2 regions of the Streptomyces sp. NPDC046197 genome follow, and region 2 is predicted to be linked to the other one. Evidence: riboswitches for the same ligand, from Rfam matches in the RefSeq annotation. Region 2 holds a riboswitch; the other holds the start of a gene.
What was found. Region 2 has a riboswitch for glycine ahead of gcvP (aminomethyl-transferring glycine dehydrogenase). Riboswitches for the same ligand answer to the same signal wherever they lie in the genome.
Positions count from the first base shown of each region.

Region 1: it holds a riboswitch for glycine, as region 2 does, so the genes downstream of both, gcvT (glycine cleavage system aminomethyltransferase GcvT) here and gcvP (aminomethyl-transferring glycine dehydrogenase) in region 2, are expected to answer to the same signal.

Region 1 covers NZ_JBEYZY010000024.1:91,977-95,380, reverse strand. The annotation lists gene gcvH (glycine cleavage system protein GcvH) at 1-247, opposite strand, end outside; gene gcvT (glycine cleavage system aminomethyltransferase GcvT) at 526-1,677, opposite strand; glycine riboswitch at 1,864-1,960, opposite strand; gene AB0A61_RS28805 (AAA family ATPase) at 2,140-2,835, shown strand.
Region 2 covers NZ_JBEYZY010000064.1:8,027-11,430, reverse strand. The annotation lists gene AB0A61_RS39590 (DNA polymerase IV) at 1-779, shown strand, start outside; gene AB0A61_RS39585 (PRC-barrel domain-containing protein) at 701-1,072, opposite strand; glycine riboswitch at 1,185-1,279, shown strand; gene gcvP (aminomethyl-transferring glycine dehydrogenase) at 1,458-3,404, shown strand, end outside.

The DNA of each region.
Region 1 (3,404 bases), on a different contig from region 2:
CCTCGTTGATCTCCGTGACCTCGCCGCCGACCGGGGAGTACAGGTCCGACACCGACTTGGTCGACTCCAGCTCACCGCAGGTCTCGCCCGCGGCCACCGTGGATCCGACCTCCGGGAGCTGGGCGTAGACGACATCGCCGAGCGCGTTGGCCGCGAACTCCGTGATGCCGACCGTCGCGACGCCGTCCTCGGCGGGCGACAGCCACTCGTGCTCCTTGCTGTAGCGCAGCTGCTGGGGGTTGTTCATGGTCTGAATTCTCCTGTACCCGGGGGAGTGCTGGTGAATGGGGGACTGGTGTGGCTGCTGGTGAGCGGGCAGATGTGCGGCGCTTCCGGCGCGGCTTGGGTACGGATCAGATGTGGACCACGTACCGGTCGCGCCCAGTGTCTACTTGTGCGGGTATTTGCGCCGCTTGTGGCCGCGACTCCTGCTGCCGCTTGTGGCCGCGACGCTTTCTGCCGCTTGCAGAAGCGTCTGCTTCCGCCGCTCGTGGCCGCGTCCGCTTCTGCCGCTTGCAGCCGCGTCTACTTCTGCCGCTTGTAGAAGGGGAGCGCCACGACCTCGTACGGCTCGTGGCTGCCGCGGATGTCCACGCCGACGCCCGGCGTGCCCGGTGCCGCGTGCGCCGCGTCGACGTACGCCATGGCGATCGGCTTGCCCAGCGTGGGGGAGGGGGCTCCGGAGGTGACCTCGCCGATCACCTCGCCGCCCGCGACCACCGCGTACCCGGCGCGCGGAACCCGGCGGCCCTCGGCGACCAGGCCGACGAGCACCCGGGGCGGCTGGGAAGCGGCCCGCTCCGCGGCCGCGCGCAGCGCCTCGCGCCCGACGAAGTCACCCTCCTTGTCGAACTTGACCACCCGGCCCAGGCCTGCGTCGAACGGGGTCAGCTCGGTCGTCAGCTCGTTCCCGTACAGCGGCATGCCCGCCTCCAGGCGCAGCGTGTCCCGGCAGGACAACCCGCACGGGATCAGCCCGGCCGGCGTGCCGGCCTCGGTCAGCGCCTGCCACAGCTTCTCCGCGTCACCCGGCGCCACGAACAGCTCGAAGCCGTCCTCGCCGGTGTAGCCGGTGCGTGCGATCAGCGCCGGGACGCCGGCGACCGTGCCGGGGAGTCCGGCGTAGTACTTCAGTCCGTCCAGGTCGGCGTCGGTCAGCGACTTCAGGATGCCCGGGGACTCCGGCCCCTGCACGGCGATCAGGGCGTAGTTGTCCCGGTCGTCGCGCACCTCGGCGTCGAAACCGGCCGCCCGCTCGCTCAGCGCGTCGAGCACCACCTGGGCGTTGGAGGCGTTGGCGACGACCATGTACTCGGTCTCGGCGAGCCGGTAGACGATCAGGTCGTCCAGGATGCCGCCGTCGGCCTGGCAGATCATGGTGTAGCGGGCGCGGCCGACACCGACGGAGGCGATGTTCCCGACCAGGGCGTGGTTCAGCAGCGCGGCGGCCTGCGGGCCGGTGACCGTGATCTCGCCCATGTGGGACAGGTCGAAGAGGCCCGCCTTCGTCCGTACGGCGAGGTGCTCGTCGCGCTCGGACCCGTAGCGCAGCGGCATGTCCCACCCGGCGAAGTCGGTCATCGTCGCGCCCAGCGAGCGATGCAGCGCATCGAGCGCGGTATGCCGAAGCGGATGCGGCGGCTGATGGGACGGCTGATGGGATTCGGTACTGCTCATCGGTCGGTCTCCCAGGGCGATGGGGTCCCCCGCGCGAACGAAGCCGGGCGTGGGGGAGGGCGAGGAACGTTCCTCCCCATCTGTCATCGGAACCTGAGAGGTTCGCCATGACCGCCGGTGGACGGACGGTCACGGCTTGCACCTTGGGTGGAGCCACTGCGGCAGCGGCCCGCTTTTCAGATGTGCCTCGCCCGCGCGGTAACGGGGCCTGAGAGATTCAAGGGAGGGACTTGCTCCTTCGGCGCCCCAGCGATGCTGCCGGGGACTCTCCCGCGCGGATTCAAGCGGCCGGTATGCAGTTGGCGCGCACATCATTGCACGCCGGGCCCGCTCGTGGCAGGGCCGCATCCGTAACCGGCCTGTGGCGGTACGCGAACGAAATCGCGAGACAGCCGGCATTACCTTCCCTTCACGCTCGACGGGGAGGGGAGCTGCCACCACCCCAGGGGAGGACGGATGACGGTGAACAGGACCACGGCCTGCGCGACGACCCCGGCCCTCGCGCTGCCCCGGCAGGCCCTCGCCCTGCCCCGGCGGCCCGCGGCCACGGCCCGCGAGGGACACGGCGAGCGCCCCGCCCCCGCCCCCGTGGTCCGCGACCTGCGCGACCGCGCCGGACGCGGCCCGCACGTCCTGCTCTTCGGCCCCCGTGACCTGGTCGTCGTCACGGGTCTGCCCGGCAGCGGCAAGTCCACCCTGATGCACCGCGCGGTACGCGCCACCCGGGTCGACTCCCAGGACACCCGCGACCGCTGGGACGCCCGCCTGGCCTCCTGCCTGCCGTACGCGGTCTACCGCCCCCTGGTCCGCCTCGCCCATTACGCCGGGCTGCGCCGCGCCCTGCGTACCGGTGGCGGGGTCGTGGTGCACGACTGCGGCACGCAGGCCTGGGTGCGGGGCTGGCTGGTCCGGGCCGCACGCCGCCGCGGCGGCGGCTTCCACCTGGTTCTGCTCGACGTCCCGCCCGGCACGGCCCTGGCCGGCCAGCGCGAGCGCGGCCGCGGCGTCTCGCGGTACGCCTTCCTGCGCCACCGCAGGGCGGCCGCCCGCCTGCTGCGCGCGGCGGAACAGGGCGACCTGCCCGAGGGCTGCGCCTCGGCGGTCCTCCTCGACCGCGCCGCGGCGGACGCGCTGCACCGCATCGACTTCTCGGACTGACCCCGGCCGCGGCGCCACGCGTGCGCGACGCGGACGGGTGCGGAAGGGCACGGCCGGTGGGCGTGGAGGGGCAGGCGGGTGGGCAGGGCCGGAGGGTGCGGTCGCGCGCGGACGGCGGACGCGCACGGTCGCGGACGGCGGTCGCGGACGGTCGCGGACGGCGGTCGCGGACGGTCGCGGACGGTCGCGGACGGTGGGAAGGGCCGCAGGGTGCGGTCGCGCGCGGACGGCGGGTGCGGACGGGCACGAACGGTGAGCAGGCCGGAGGGCGCGGTCGCGGACGGTGGGCAGGGCCGGAGGGTGCGGTCGCCGCGGCCGGTGGGTGTGGACGGGCACGAACGGTGAGCAGGCCGGAGGGTGCGGTCGCGGACGGTCGCGGACGGCGGTCGCGGACGGCGGGCAGGGCCGCAGGGTGCGGTCGCGCGCGGACGGCGGGTGCGGACGGGCAGGGCCGGAGGGCGCGGTCGCGGACGGCGGGTGCGGACGGCGGGTGCGGACCGCGGTCGCGGACGGCGGGTGCGGATCGGGGACCGCGCGGGCCTGCAGCGGCCGCACCGCTACCCGCTAGC
Region 2 (3,404 bases):
TGGCGCTGGCGTACGACGAGCGGCCCGTGGTCGCCGAGCGCGAGGCGAAATCGGTGTCCGTCGAGGACACCTACGACGTGGACATCCACGACCGGCTACGGGTGAGCCTGGAGGTGCAGCGGCTCGCCGACCGGTGCGTGCGGCGGCTGCGCGGAGCCGGCCTGTCGGGGCGGACCATCGTGCTGAAGGTGCGGAGGTACGACTTCTCCACCCTGACCCGCTCGGAGACGCTGCGCGGGCCCACGGACGACCCGGCGGTGGTCCGGGAGGCGGCGGCCCGCCTGCTGGACTCCGTCGACACCACGGGCGGGGTGCGACTGCTCGGCGTGGGCGTCTCCGGGCTCGCCGACTACACGCAGGAGGATCTGTTCGCCCAGCTCGCCCAGGTGGCGGGCGCGCCTGAGGACACCCGCGCCGAAGAGACGACCGAGGAACCGGCCGAGGAGCAGTCGGCGCCCACCGACCGGCGCTGGCCGGCGGGCCACGACGTGTGGCACACCGAGTTCGGGCACGGATGGGTGCAGGGCAGCGGCCTGGGCCGGGTCACCGTGCGGTTCGAGACGCCCGACTCGGAGCCGGGGCGGGTGCGGACCTTCCGCGTCGACGACCCGGCCCTGGAACCGGCGGACCCGCTCCCGCTGGTGCCGCGAAGACCGGACGAAACCGGCCGCGCCTTCGTGACACCGGCCGAGGCGGGGGTTCAGGTCTCGTCCGAGCCGGCCAGCTTGCCGAAGTCCCGGTCCGGGAACGCGGAAGGAGGCGCCACGTCCAGGCCGTAGTGGTGGTAGAGCTGCAGTTCCTGTTCGGGGGAGAGATGACGTCCGACGCCGAAGTCGGGGGCCTCCTTGATCAGGGCCCGGTCGAAGGGGACGCGCAGGGCGCCCTCGACCAGTTCGCTGGGCTCCAGGGGGACGAAGGCGTCCCGGGAGAACAGGCCGGTGCGTATGGCCGCCCACTCCGGCACACCGGTCGCGTCGTCGAGGTAGACCTCGTCCACCGTGCCGATCTTGTTGCCGTTGCGGTCGAACGCCTTGCGGCCGATCAGGTTGCGCGGATCGATTTCGGTCTGCACGGGCCCTCCACTTGGTCGCAACTCATCCGTAAGCACTACAAAAGAGCACATTCCTCAAGGCGGCCACTCGAAGCAGTGCGGAGATGCCCGCTGGTACGCTGGCAACGGCTGCTGACCCCGTGCGGGAGAGTCCTCCGGTAACACCGGAGGCGCCGAAGGAGCAAATCCTCCCCGGAATCTCTCAGGCCCACGTACCGCACGGACGAGGTCACTCTGGAAAGCAGAGCGGGTGTCGACGGCTTCCGCTCTCACCGACGGTGAAAACCGGGAGCCCCCTGGGCGACCCGGTGAAGCTCTCAGGTTGAGATGACAGAGTGGGGAGGCCGTCGGGGCACCCGTGCCGTGGTGTCCCTCGAAGGTCGCGCCAGACCAGGAGGCCTCCGCCATGACCGCCCATCGCATTCCGCTCTCCGAGCTCGAACAGGGAACGCCCTTCGAGCAGCGCCACATCGGCCCCGACCAGGAGGCCCGGGCCAAGATGCTCGCCCAGGTGGGCTACGGCTCGCTCGACGAGCTCACGGCCACCGCGGTGCCCGACGTGATCAAGAACGCCGACGCGCTCGATCTGCCGGGCGCGCGCACCGAGGCCGAGGTGCTGGCCGAGCTGCGCTCTCTCGCCGACCGCAACCAGGTCCTCGACTCCATGATCGGGCTTGGGTACTACGGGACGTTCACGCCGCCCGTGATCCTGCGCAACGTCATGGAGAACCCGGCCTGGTACACCGCGTACACCCCGTACCAGCCGGAGATCTCCCAGGGCCGTCTCGAGGCGCTGCTGAACTTCCAGACCGTGGTCGCCGACCTCACCGGCCTGCCCACCTCCGGCGCCTCCCTGCTCGACGAGGGCACCGCCGCCGCCGAGGCCATGTCGCTGTCCCGGCGCATGGGCAAGAACAAGAAGGGTCTGTTCCTGGTCGATGCGGACGCCCTGCCGCAGACGATCGCCGTGATCGAGACCCGCGCCGAGCCGACCGGCGTCGAGGTCGTCGTCGCCGACCTCAGCGAGGGGATCCCCGCCGAGATCGCCGAGCGTGAGATCAACGGCGTACTCCTTCAGTACCCGGGCGCCTCCGGTGCGGTGCGCGACCTGCGGCCCGTGATCGACCAGGCGCACGAGCTGGGTGCCCTGGTCACCGTCGCCGCCGACCTCCTCGCACTCACGCTGCTGAAGTCGCCCGGCGAGCTCGGCGCCGACATCGCGGTCGGCACCACCCAGCGCTTCGGCGTCCCGATGGGCTTCGGCGGACCGCACGCCGGCTACATGGCGGTGCACGAGAAGTTCGCCCGCAGCCTGCCAGGCCGCCTGGTCGGCGTGTCCGTCGACGCCGACGGCAACAAGGCCTACCGCCTGGCGCTGCAGACCCGCGAGCAGCACATTCGCCGGGAGAAGGCCACCAGCAACATCTGCACCGCCCAGGTGCTGCTCGCCGTGATGGCCGGCATGTACGCCGTCTACCACGGCCCCGAGGGCCTGCGGACCATCGCGCGCCGCACCCACCGCTACGCCGCCCTCCTCGCCGAGGGGCTCAGGGCGGGCGGCGCCGAGGTCGTCCACGGCGCCTATTTCGACACACTGACCGTCAAGGCCGAGGGCCGCGCCGCCCAGGTCGTCGCCGCCGCCCGCAACAACGGCGTCAATCTGCACCTCGTCGACGCCGACCACGTCTCCATCGCCTGCGACGAGACCACCGCGCGGGCCCAGCTGGCCGCCGTGTGGAACGCCTTCGGAGTCGAGGGCGACATCGACGCGCTGGACGCGGCCACCGGGGACGCCCTGCCGGACGCGCTGCTGCGTACCGACGACTACCTCACCCACCCCGTCTTCCACCAGCACCGCTCCGAGACCGCGATGCTGCGCTACCTGCGCAGGCTGGCCGACCGCGACTACGCGCTCGACCGCGGCATGATTCCGCTGGGCTCCTGCACCATGAAGCTCAACGCGACCACGGAGATGGAGCCGGTCACCTGGCCCGAGTTCGGTCAGGTGCACCCGTTCGCCCCCGCCGAGCAGGCGCAGGGCTACCTCACCCTCATCCGGGAGCTGGAGGAGCGCCTGGCCGAGGTCACCGGCTACGACAAGGTCTCCCTCCAGCCGAACGCCGGCTCCCAGGGCGAGCTCGCGGGCCTGCTCGCCGTCCGCGGCTACCACCGCGCCAACGGCGACGAGCAGCGCACCGTCTGCCTCATCCCGTCCTCCGCGCACGGCACCAACGCCGCCAGCGCCGTGATGGCCGGCATGAAGGTCGTCGTCGTCAAGACCGCCGAGGACGGCGAGATCGACGTCGACGACCTGCGGGCCAGGATCGAGCAGCACCGCGACGAACTGGCGGTG